3 regions of the Clostridium sp. MB05 genome follow, and region 2 is predicted to be linked to each of the others. Evidence: riboswitches for the same ligand, from Rfam matches in the RefSeq annotation. Region 2 holds a riboswitch; each other region holds the start of a gene.
The links. Region 2 has a riboswitch for lysine ahead of ACH36K_RS08055 (APC family permease). Riboswitches for the same ligand answer to the same signal wherever they lie in the genome.
Positions count from the first base shown of each region.

Region 1 (4,189 bases), 1.2 Mb from region 2:
TATAGTAGTCAATATTTTTTATTTTCATTACTTCCCTAAGTTTAGCTAAATTGCTCATATTAAATGCCCCCTTAATAATTTTATATTTATAATTATACCCTATATACTTTATGAGATTCCATATATTCACTTAATTCTAAATATATTATATTTTCTGAAAACTCGTTGATTTACCTAAGTTTTTTATATATAATCTAAATGATGTATAAAAAAGGGGGAGCTTACATGGGAGACTTATTAAAATTTAAAAACTTTATAATTGAAGCGAAGAAAAATACTTATGCTTCAGGTGCTAAAAAAGAAACACCTTCTAGGCCAAACTCAAAGGACTATGCCTATAAAAAATTTAATTACTATTATCTAGATAGCCATCTAGGTGATAGAGAATTTATAGGAGAGGAATTAGTTTGGGAAAACGAAAAGGTTTCCTGGGGAATGAATTATAAAGGACAAGTTCTTGTTGATGAATTACCTTCAGGATTTAATAAATTTTTAAAGAAATCTTTAAAAAATGTATCCGATGATTGTCCGTTTAGAGGACCTAAATATTTTAAAGAAGATGATTTTACATATCAATGCAATTGGGATGGTGATTTAGCTTCTTTTAATGGAGTTGAATCAATATCACATAATGGAATTGAAATATTTAAGCTCTACTTTCATGGTGGAAGTCTAAAATAAATATCATTTGTTTTAAAGTAAAAGAAGCTTTACAAATAACTAAATTTATTTGTAAAGCTTCTTTTCATACTCTTAATATTTATAAGTATATATAAATATCCATTAATAATTATAACCTAAATATATCTTATTATTATTTTGCTTCTTCTACACTCTTACCTAATATTTGGATTCCTATATATACTGCTAATATAGATATAGGTAGTACAATATACCAAGCTAATCCAAAACCCGCTGGAATATATCCAAATAAAATTGTAATTGCAGCTATAAATAGTGAATACCACATTTGAGTGTTAACATGAGCAATATGATTACAACCTGCTCCCATTGATGAAAGTATTGTAGTATCTGATATTGGTGAACAGTGATCTCCAAAAATAGCTCCAGTTAAAACAGCACTTGTACTAACTATTACATAGCTCATATCTGGATTCATTGAATAAGCTAGTGGAATTGCAAGTGGCATTAGTATTCCCATTGTTCCATAAGCCGTTCCTGTTGCAAAAGAAATAACTGCACCTAATGTAAATATTAAACTTGGAAGCAAGAAATTTGGTAGTGATCCTGAAAGTAATGAAACTAGATATTTAGCAGTTCCTAAATCCTTTATTACAGAACTTAGTGACCAAGCTAATAATAAAATTACTCCTGTTATAAGTAATGGTTTCATACCATCTATCCATGTTTCTATAGCTTCAGAAACAGTAAATATCTTCTTAGATACTCCCATTATAATTGATACTATACTTGCTATTAATGCTGATTGGAATAATGCTACTGATGCATCTGATGCACTAAATGCTTCTTGTATAGCCTTAAATGATATTGGTGAATTAGTCATTATATTTTGAAGGGCAACATCTTCACCACCCATTATTACTGTATAACCACTAAAATAGAAACATATTAATGAAGTTATAACCAAAACACCTATTGGTATTATAGCATTCCATATACTTAACTCTACACCTTCTTTTGGTTCAAGGTCTGAATGATCTAAGTTAGAATCTGATGCAACTTCATCAACATTAGAGTTTAACCCTCTTTTTCTTGCCTCTACTTCCGCCTTATACATAGGACCAAAATCCTTTAATAAAACTGAAGTAATAAATACAAAAACTAATATTAGTATATTATAAAATCTATATGGTATAGTTTGTAAAAACACTCCAAAAGCATCAACTTCTTGCCCTATTCCATTTATAAAAGCATCATTTATTAGCCCTACTTCTAATCCTATCCAAGTAGATACAATAGCTAAGCCTGCTATTGGTGCTGCTGTTGCATCTATTATAAAGGCTAGTCTTTCTCTTGATATTTTCATCTTATCTGATACTGGCTTCATTATAGGACCGACTATTAATGAATTTGCATAGTCATCAAAAAATACAGCTAACCCTAATAACAATGTAACTAATTGTGTGCTTCTAGCATTCTTAGCCCTTCTTGCTAATGCTTCTGCAACAGCCTTAGCTCCCCCCATTTTAGCAACTAAGTGTATAACTCCCCCTATAACTAATACCTGAAGAATTATACCTGCATTCCATGGATCAGATAATGAGTTTAAAACTCTAGATACAAAATCTAAAAAAGATTGTGTAACTGCTCCAAGAAAAGTATTATCAACTAATTGAACTAAAAATGTACCTGATAAAGTTCCGATAAACAAAGATATAATAACATTCTTTGTTATAAATGCTAAAACTATTGCTACCACCGGCGGTATCAAAGTTAATAATCCATAATGATTTGCATTAGATGTAGATTGATCTACCTCTGCTGCGAAAACTATTGATGTTGACATTAAAATCATCATCATAGTCATTAATATTAATCTTAGATTTCTTTTATTATTCATAATGCTCCCCCTATATATTTCATGAATAATTTAAGGGCAGAAATTAAAAAGAGCCTTGAGTTCTCACTCAAGGCTATAGATACACTTTAATTAATATTCTAAATAAAGTTAAAAATCCTCAAGCGATAGCTCACCACAAATTAAGTTTGTGACAGTGTTACACATATTTTGTGAAACCCCAGCCATATGATATTAAAGCATTAATCATACGCTTCGGCGATAATTCCTTTTCTATTAAATCAAAGTGCTTACCTCATTAATAGTACTATTAATTATCGCGCCTCTACCCTTGTCGTTATTCATATTTAATTTATAGGATTATTATACAATTTTTCACTAGTTAAATCAACCTTTAATCCCAGGCTTAATTCTCTTTAACTTATCTATTAGCCATAAATTCTTCTATTTCCTCTACTGTCTTGATCATTTCTTTAGTTAATACTTCATTTCCGTTATCTGTTATTAAAATATCATCTTCTATTCTTATTCCTATACCTTCATTTTCTATGTATATTCCAGGCTCAACAGTATATACCATTCCAGCTTCAAAGGTTACATCCCTATTTTCTAACTCTATATCATGAGTATCCATACCCAAGCTATGACCTATACTATGATAATAAAATTGAGATACATCTTCCTTTTTAGAAATTAATCCAAGAGATATACATTCCTCTGCAACCCACTCTTTAGCCTTATTATTTAAATCTATGAATTTAACTCCTGGCTTCATTTCTTTAATAACTTTTTCATTTACTCTAAGAACTGCATTATAAACTTCTTTTTGTCTTTCAGTAAACTTTCCATTAATAGGGAAGGTTCTTGATATATCACCATTATAATATTTATATTGAGCACCTAAATCAAATAATATTAAGTCCCCATCCCTTAATTCTGAGTCGTTATTTACATAATGTAAAACGGTTGCATTTTTCCCTGCTGCTGCAATAGTTTTAAATGCAAAGTCTTTTACACCATTTTTCTTACAAATAAAATCAAAGTAAGCTTCAAGTTCGTACTCTTTTATGCCCGGCTTAGAATTTTTCATTAATTCTTTTACACCTTCTATAGTAATTTCTATAGCTTTCTTAATCCTACTAATTTCTTCTTCAGTTTTTATAAGTCTTAAATTTCCTATAATCTTATATGCATTTTTAACACTTACATTATAATATTTTTTCTTAATTTCATTTATATACTTATATGATGGATTATCTTTTTCTAAATCTAAATATATATTTATTTCTTCTTTATTAATTAATATTTTTTCTATAAACCCGTTAAAATCACCTAAGTACTTAACATCTTCTATACCACAAATATCTAATACTTCTTCTTTTCTAATAGTTTTACCTTCCCATTTTTCTGTAATAGGATTTATCTCTTTTATAAATAGATGTTCATTAGTTTTTCCATTCATTTTCGATAAAACTAAAATATGCTTTTCTTCATCTATTCCTGTTAAATAATAAAAATTTCTATTTGGTGTAAAAGGATATTTTTCGTCTGCAGTTTTCTTTGGCGAATTACCTGCAAATAATATTAATAAAGAATTATCTTTAATGTTTTCTAAAACCTTATTTCTATTATTCTTATAAAACTCTTTATTCATAAATTCACTCCCTCTTATTTATTCCATAGCTAACA
Region 1 is NZ_CP174370.1:503,359-507,547, reverse strand. It holds gene ACH36K_RS02500 (aminopeptidase P family protein) at 1-58, opposite strand, end outside; gene ACH36K_RS02495 (DUF5680 domain-containing protein) at 226-681, shown strand; gene ACH36K_RS02490 (Na+/H+ antiporter NhaC family protein) at 815-2,542, opposite strand; lysine riboswitch at 2,661-2,836, opposite strand; gene ACH36K_RS02485 (aminopeptidase P family protein) at 2,922-4,154, opposite strand; gene ACH36K_RS02480 (ACT domain-containing protein) at 4,173-4,189, opposite strand, start outside.
Region 1: it holds a riboswitch for lysine, as region 2 does, so the genes downstream of both, ACH36K_RS02490 (Na+/H+ antiporter NhaC family protein) here and ACH36K_RS08055 (APC family permease) in region 2, are expected to answer to the same signal.

Region 2 (4,189 bases):
CCAGTTTCCCCTAAAATTAAAGTGTGTAATCCTCTTGGGGGATATAAAATTGCTGCCTTGGCTTGTTGAATCGGAATCTGCAAACTTAATTTTGCACCAACTAATGTGTCTAGACTATTTCTTTTTTTCTCTTTTACGACTTTCTTATTTTCTTTTGATTTAGATACTTCAGTTCTTACTATAGAACTATATTTTACTGGATGGCCATCTATTTTATCAACTACACCATCTTTATAAAGCTGATTTAAATATCTGCTTACATTAGCCCTATCTAAGTTCATAAAAGCACTAAGCTCGCTTGCTGTTATTCCTTTTTTACTTTTCATTTCTAACCGCTTTAAAGCATCATAAACTTCATTTATCTTACTCATATTTTTTAATATCACCCCAATGTAAACATTTATTTGCTATTAATTTTAACATACATTTATTTTTTTTTACATTAGTAAAATTTTTTAATTCAAAATAAAAACCCTTCTAAAATTTTAGAGGGTTTTTTTCTAATATTTATAATTTAGTTTAAATTGCTTTTATTCTTATGGTAATTATATATATAGAATGGCACTCCTAATAACATAAGTATAAATCCCCACATTACAATTTCTGCTCCTGAACCATATATTGTCCATAATGTATATATAAATGCTAGTAATGGAATTATTCCTTTTTTAATGAAAATTTGTAAATTAAACTCACTTGACTCTCTAAACATAATCATCATTTCTGCTGCTGCAGTTAATAAATATATTGGCAAAAATGCTAGCGTTGCTAATATAGTTATAAATGTAAATGCTGAAACCATACTTTTTTGGTAATTCATTATTAAAAGTATATTAACTAATATGGATCCAATTATTAAAGCATTAGCTGGAGTTGAATATTTAGGATGTAATTTCCCAAAACATTTAGGAAATACACCATCTTCTCCTGCTGCATAAGCAACTCGTGCAGTTGATAATAACCACCCAATAGTTGTTCCTAAAATACATATAACTACTGAAATTGCTAATGGCTTTCCAATTGATGTTCCTAAAATTTTAGTTAATATATCAGTAAGCGGTGCAGAACTTGAAGCTAATTCTTTGTTAGACATTACCCCCATACTAGCAACACTTATTAATATGTATATTACTGCTGATATTAGCATTCCATAAATAGTGCTTTTCTTAACATTTTTTTCTGGATTACTAATTTCTCCTGCAGTTACTGTGGCACTTTCTAAACCTACAAATGCCCATAAAGTTGATGTTGCCGCAAGAGGTATTGAATTTACTCCCTTTCCTTCTGGCATTAAAGGCAATAAATTGGAACTATCAAAATTTAAAAATGCTATGACTATAAACAATGCGAAAAATACAATTTTAAATACAGTTACAAATGATTGAACCTTTCCAGCTTTTTTTACTCCAACAATGTTTATAAATGTAAATATCCATAAGATAGAACTTGTATAAATTATTGATATTAGTGGATTATTTAGTGCTGGAATTATAGCTGCACTATAACTTGCCAATGCTACTATTATAGCTGCATTTCCTATCCATGAACCATTCCAATAAAGCCAAGCGCTTAAAAATCCTGCAAATTCTCCAAAAGCTTCTTTTGTGTATTGATAAGCTCCTCCAGTAGATGGATACTTTGAACCTAAATTAGCAAAGGATATAGCTATTAAAATAGATCCTATAGTTGTTATTACCCATGCAATAATAGTTGCCATTGGACCTGATAATTCTGCTAATGTAGCAGGTAACATAAAAACTCCTGAGCCTATCATATTTCCACAAACAAGCATTGTAGCCATAAATAAAGTGATTTCTTTTTTCATATGTTTCTTTTCCATTTTTTTCTCCTAAAAAAAGTAAGCTCAAAGATTATTCTTTGAGCTTATATTTATTGCAAACTTTAGACAATAATAAAGATAGCTCTCCACAAAAATATTGTGGCAGTTTTGTATATATTTTATACAATCCCAGCATATAACCTTTAAGCTAAGCTATATACTTCGGCAATAACCCCTTTCATATTAAATCATAGTGCTTACCTCATTAATATTACTTTTAGCTATTGCAGCCTCTACCAATAAAATATTAAATTTCCTTCTTAATTCTATCAAAATTTATATATATGTCAAGGAAATATCAAATATTTATACATTTGCCTTAAACTTTCTAAGCCTTAAGGCATTTAATAATACTGATACTGAGCTTAAACTCATTGCTCCTGCTGCTATCATAGGATTTAATAATGGTCCACCAAACACATGAAGAATTCCCATTGCTACTGGTATTCCTAGTACATTATAAGCAAATGCCCAAAATAAATTTTGCTTTATATTATTAATAGTTGCTTTACTTAATTGAATAGCCTTTATAACATCTATTAAATCACTCTTCATTAAAACTATATCTGCCGACTCTATTGCTACATCTGTACCTGATCCTATTGCAATTCCTACATCTGCTTGAACTAATGCTGGGGCATCATTTATACCATCTCCCACCATAGCAACCTTCTTATTTTCGCCTTGTAACTTTTTAACTTCATTTGCTTTATCTTCTGGTAGTACTTCTGCTAAAACTATATCTATTCCAACTTCTTTTGCAATTGCTTTAGCTGTTTTTTCATTATCACCAGTAATCATAGCCACTTTTATTCCCATACTATGAATTGCTTTTATTGCCTTTTTACTATTTTCTTTCACAGTATCAGCTACTGCTACAATTCCTTGGATTTTATTTTCTACTGCTAAGAACATAGGTGTTTTACCTTCTTCTGCTAACTTATTTGATTTCTCTTCTAAATCTTCTAAGTTTATTCCCCTATCCTTCATTAACTTTTTATTTCCTAAAAGAATATTTTCATTTTCTATTTTAACTTCTATTCCATGTCCTGGTATTGCCTTAAAACCATTTATTCCTTTTAGTTTGAGACCTTTATCTTCAGCTTCTTTAACTATTGCCTCACCTAATGGATGCTCTGATCCTTTTTCAGCACTAGCTGCTAAAATTAAAATTTCTTTTTCACTTATATCCTTTGTTATTATATTAGTTACTTTAGGCTTTCCTTCTGTTATAGTTCCTGTCTTATCAAATACAATAGTCTCAACTTTATATGCAGTTTCTAACGCTTCTCCACCTTTTATAAGAACTCCATTTTCAGCTCCCTTGCCTGTTCCTACCATTATTGCAGTAGGTGTTGCTAATCCAAGTGCACATGGACAGGCAATAACTAGTACTGATATAAATATAGTTAGTGAAAATACTGCTGACTCTCCTGATATATACCATCCTAATGCAGCTATAATGGCTAATATAATTACAGTTGGTACAAAATATGCTGATATTACGTCTGCAAGTTTTGCAATTGGCGCTTTTGTTCCTTGAGCATCTTCAACTAATTTAATTATTTGTGCAAGAGCAGTATCATCCCCTACCTTAGTAGCCTTATATTTAATAAATCCTGTTTTATTTATACTTGCTCCAATAACTTTGCTTCCTATACTCTTTTCCACCGGAATACTTTCACCTGTAAGCATAGACTCATCTATTGATGTATTTCCCTCTATAACCTCTCCATCAACAGGTAACTTTTCACCTGGTTTTACTAATACAACGTCTCCTACTATTACTTCTTCAATAGGAACAGTAATTTCATTACCACTTCTAATAATGTTTGCAGTTTTAGGCGCTAATCCCATAAGTTTCTTAATTGCCTCAGATGTTTTTCCTTTTGATACAGCTTCTAAATATTTTCCTAAAGTTATTAATGCAAGTATTACTGCTGCTGATTCAAAATATAAATGCATTGCATAATCATGATCACCTAGATTTATTTTATATATAGCAAATAACCCATAAATCACTGCTGCTGAGGTTCCTATTGATATTAACGAATCCATGTTAGGACTCAGTTTAAATAAGTTTTTAAATCCTATTAAATAGAATTTATATCCTACTATCATAACCGGTATAGTTAATAATAATTGCGTTATTGCAAAATTTAAAGGATTCATCATAGGATCTATAATTTTCGGCAAATGCATTCCTACCATGTGTCCCATTGATATTATTAGTAATGGAACTGTAAATACTAAGGATAATACAAATCTATACCAGAGCTTTTTATAATCTGGAATTTTATTTGAGGAACTCTCCTTTTTCTCTTCTATAATTAATTTATATCCCGCTTT
Region 2 is NZ_CP174370.1:1,730,504-1,734,692, reverse strand. It holds gene ACH36K_RS08060 (sigma 54-interacting transcriptional regulator) at 1-371, opposite strand, end outside; gene ACH36K_RS08055 (APC family permease) at 515-1,840, opposite strand; lysine riboswitch at 1,912-2,084, opposite strand; gene ACH36K_RS08050 (heavy metal translocating P-type ATPase) at 2,147-4,189, opposite strand, start outside.

Region 3 (4,189 bases), 1.7 Mb from region 2:
GGCTCATCAAAAAGAATAACATCTGGTTCCATTGATAATGCCCTTGCAATAGCTACACGTTGCTTTTGTCCTCCAGATAACTGTTTCGGTTTAGCATTAATATAGTTACCCATGCCAACAACTTCTAAATATTTCATTGCCACTTTTTCAGATTCTTCTCTTGAACGCTTTAATACCTTCATTTGTCCTACAACACAATTCTTTAATACATTATGGTTATTAAATAAATTAAATTGTTGAAATACCATACCTAGTTTAGTACGATATTTATATATATTATGGTTATCATCCAAAATATTTTCTTCATTGTAAATTATCTCTCCACCACTTGGTTTTTCTAAAAGATTTATACAACGTAGAAGAGTTGATTTTCCTGACCCAGATGAACCTATTATACAAACAACTTCTCCTTTATTTACTGAAAAGTTAATATCTTTTAATACTTCATGTGTTCCAAAGGATTTATTTAAATGCTTTATATCTATTACTTTTTCCATATTCTCTCCTCCATTAAACTATACTACTACAGTACTTTCTTTTTACGTAGTATATTTTCAGGTGTTTCTACTTGCATTTGATTACCTGCCATAATGTAATTGTCTGGACCATCTATTTTTCTTTCTATAGCTCTTAAAATTCTTGTAATTGTAAATGTCATTACAAAGTAAATTATGCATGATACAAAGAATGACTCAAAATATCTAAAATTATTTCCTGCAATTGATTTAGTTTGGAAAAATAACTCTGATACCGAAATTACATTTAGTACAGATGTATCTTTTATATTTATTACAAATTCATTGCCTGTTGCTGGTAAAATATTACGAATCACTTGTGGTAATACTACATTAATCATTGTTTGAGAATGCGTCATTCCAATGGCTTGAGCCGCTTCGAATTGCCCCTTATCTACTGAAACAATACCGCCTCTAACTATTTCTGACATATATGCACCTGTATTAATAGATACTATAAATAAAGCTGCTACTATTTTATTTATATCTATCCCTAAGAATTGTGCTGATCCATAATAAATTACCATAGCTTGCACAATCATAGGTGTTCCACGGAAAAACTCTATATAAATTGAAAGAATAGCATTAATAAATTTTAAAATTCCTCTTTTAATTCCTCTATCTGGTACTGGAATAGTACGTACAACACCTACTAATAAACCAATTAATGAACCTACTAAAGTACCAACTATAGAAATTAATAATGTCATTCCTGCCCCACGTAAAAACATTGGCCAGTTATTTTCAACAATTCTTATTATCCATTCTATACTCATCTTTTATTCTCCTTATTAAATATAATAAGAGGGAATTGGTTGAATTTAACCAATTCTAACTCTAATATTATTGTGCTGCTGGTTGATTTTTAATAGCATTGTCCATTATTGTTTTTTGTTCTTCTTGTGATACACCAGCTAAAATTTCATTTATTTTTTTAGTTAACTCGCTATTTTTTGCAAGCCCTACTGCTATTGCTGTATCTTCTGGTGATGTTACAAATCCATCTTTGAATTCAATCATTTTAAAGTTTGAATTAGCCATTTGAGCACTTATAGCTTCTGGTCTTTCTGTTACATATCCATCAATTACTCCTGACTCAAGAGCAACCCTCATAGCTGGAAAATTATCCATAGCTGGTTGTATATTTACACCTGGAATTTGATCTATTACTGAATAATGGAATGTATTTAATTGAGCTGTTATTTTAGCTCCTGAAAAATCTTTTAATGAATTAGCATTTTCATAAGCTCCTCCATTTTTAACAAGCATAACCAAATCTGATGTATAATAGTTATCTGAAAAATCAATTGTTTCTTTACGCTTTTCTGTTGGAGACATTCCAGCTATTATTGCATCTATCTTACCTGATGTTAATGCTGGAACTAATCCATCCCACTCTGTTTTAACAATAACTAATTTTTTTCCTAAGCCATCAGCTATTTTTTTTGCAATTTCTACATCATAGCCTCCTGCGTATTCTGCACTTCCATCAATTTTTACTGCACCATTTGAATCATTCATTTGTGTCCAGTTAAATGGTGCATATCCTGCTTCAAGTCCCACCCTAAAGACATCTTCACCTTTATTTCCTGATGATTTTCCTGAGCCACACCCTGTTAGTGTTAACATTGCTGTCAATGATAATGAAATTAATAATGATAGTTTTTTCTTCATAGTAAATCCTCTCCTTTTTTATAATAAAAAAACCAACCTTTACTTAGGTTGGTGCTATCTTAAATATTCGGATAATTAACTATAAAAAAATAACTGAGCAAAGCTCAGGTCTACTTATATAATTAACCTAATCCTCATCTTTCCCATTTGAGATAGCACAACTTAATAAACCGGGACATTTATTAAGACAGTCCTGTAGCTCTTAACTACAGACCCAGCAAGTAATACTGAGAAATATTACAAACTTCGGCAAAATTCCCTTCTCATTAGCATCATCGCCTTCTCAAGCTCCACTAAAAACTGTTAAATTTTGCGCCTCTACCTCACATATAAAAGTGAGGTATTTATTAAATTATATATAGTGTACAATCTTATTTCATTATTGTCAATACCTAAAAAAGAATTTTTTCAATATTTTATTAATTTGAAAATTTAGAACAATATATTATAATTAAAAAATTTAAGAACCCTAAATTTCCTTAGGATTCCTAAACTATATGTTATACATTCTAATTTATATAAAATTTATTATTAAATTTTATATTTTAAATCTTTGAATGAAATTATTAAGCTTCTTTTTTATTCCTCATTTAGCGCCTTTTCAATGAATAATTTAACTATTTCTGGGTCAAACTGAGTTCCAGCATTTTTTCTTATTATTTCAATTGCATCAGATTTGCTTAAGTTTTTCCTATAAGGTCTATCTCTAGTCATAGCATCATAAGCATCAGCCACTGCTATAACCCTAGCTTGCCAAGGTATCTCTTCTCCTTTTAGTCCTTTAGGATATCCCTTTCCATCCCACCTTTCATGATGTGCTAAAGCATACTCTGCAATTGGTGCATATTCATTTAAAGAGCTTAATATCCTATATCCAATTTCAGGATGCCTCTTGATTTCTAGCCACTCAGAATCACTAAGCGAACTAGGTTTATTCAGAATTTTTCCATCAATGGCTATTTTTCCTATATCATGCATCAGTCCTGCCGTTCTAAGCTCTCTTATATTTGCATCACTTAAATTTAAAGTAGATGCTATTAAAGCACATAGTTCTCCGACTCGTATGGAATGCTTCTCTTCTCTTTCATTTTTTTCGTATAAAGTTTTTATTATTACCTCTATAGTCTTATACCTCATACTGGTACTTTCAGATAACTTCCGCCTATACATATAGTCTTCAGCTTTCTTAAATACTGCTAGCATTTCCTCATTCTCTTCTATTTTAGTTTTCCACCCATAAGAAATTGATACATTAATCGAATTAAATTTTTCCTTATCAATAGCACTATTTATTCGATTTAAAATCTTTTCTGTTTCCTCAGAACTAGTTTTAGGCAATATAATTGTAAATTCATCTCCACCTATTCTAGAAATAATATCCTCATTTCTACATTCTTTTTTTATCACCTTAGCAACTTTTTGTAAAAGTTTATCTCCCTCTAAATGACCAAAAGCATCATTAGTTAGTTTTAATCCATTGACATCAATTATAACAAGAGTTATTGGAAGATTACTTTTAGTATCTAACCTCTTTAATTCTTCTTCAAAAAATCTTCTATTATATAATCCAGTTAGTTGGTCATAAAAGCTTAAATATTCAATTTTTTCTTGCCTTTCTTTCTTCTCACTAACATCTCTAAATGCTAACGCTACTCCATTAATAACATCATTTTCACCTTTAATTGGAGCTGCATTATCTTCAATAAATCTTTCTTCTCCATCTTTAGATATTAAAATGGAATTATTACAAAGTTCAACTATATTACCTGTTCTTAGAACATTATATACAGGATTATTACACTTTTCTCTTGTAAATTCATCAATAAGATTAAATACTTCTTCTAATGGTTTACCAACAGCCTCTTCTTGTGTCCATCCCGTTAACTTCTCAGCTATTCTGTTTAATAGCAATATATTCCCATGACTATCAGTAGAAATAACGCCATCACCAATAGAAAGAAGGGTTGTTTTTAAACGTTCTTTTTCATCAAATATTATTT
Region 3 is NZ_CP174370.1:57,460-61,648, forward strand. It holds gene ACH36K_RS00355 (amino acid ABC transporter ATP-binding protein) at 1-497, opposite strand, end outside; gene ACH36K_RS00360 (amino acid ABC transporter permease) at 524-1,291, opposite strand; gene ACH36K_RS00365 (transporter substrate-binding domain-containing protein) at 1,359-2,189, opposite strand; lysine riboswitch at 2,335-2,518, opposite strand; gene ACH36K_RS00370 (PAS domain S-box protein) at 2,769-4,189, opposite strand, start outside.
Region 3: it holds a riboswitch for lysine, as region 2 does, so the genes downstream of both, ACH36K_RS00365 (transporter substrate-binding domain-containing protein) here and ACH36K_RS08055 (APC family permease) in region 2, are expected to answer to the same signal.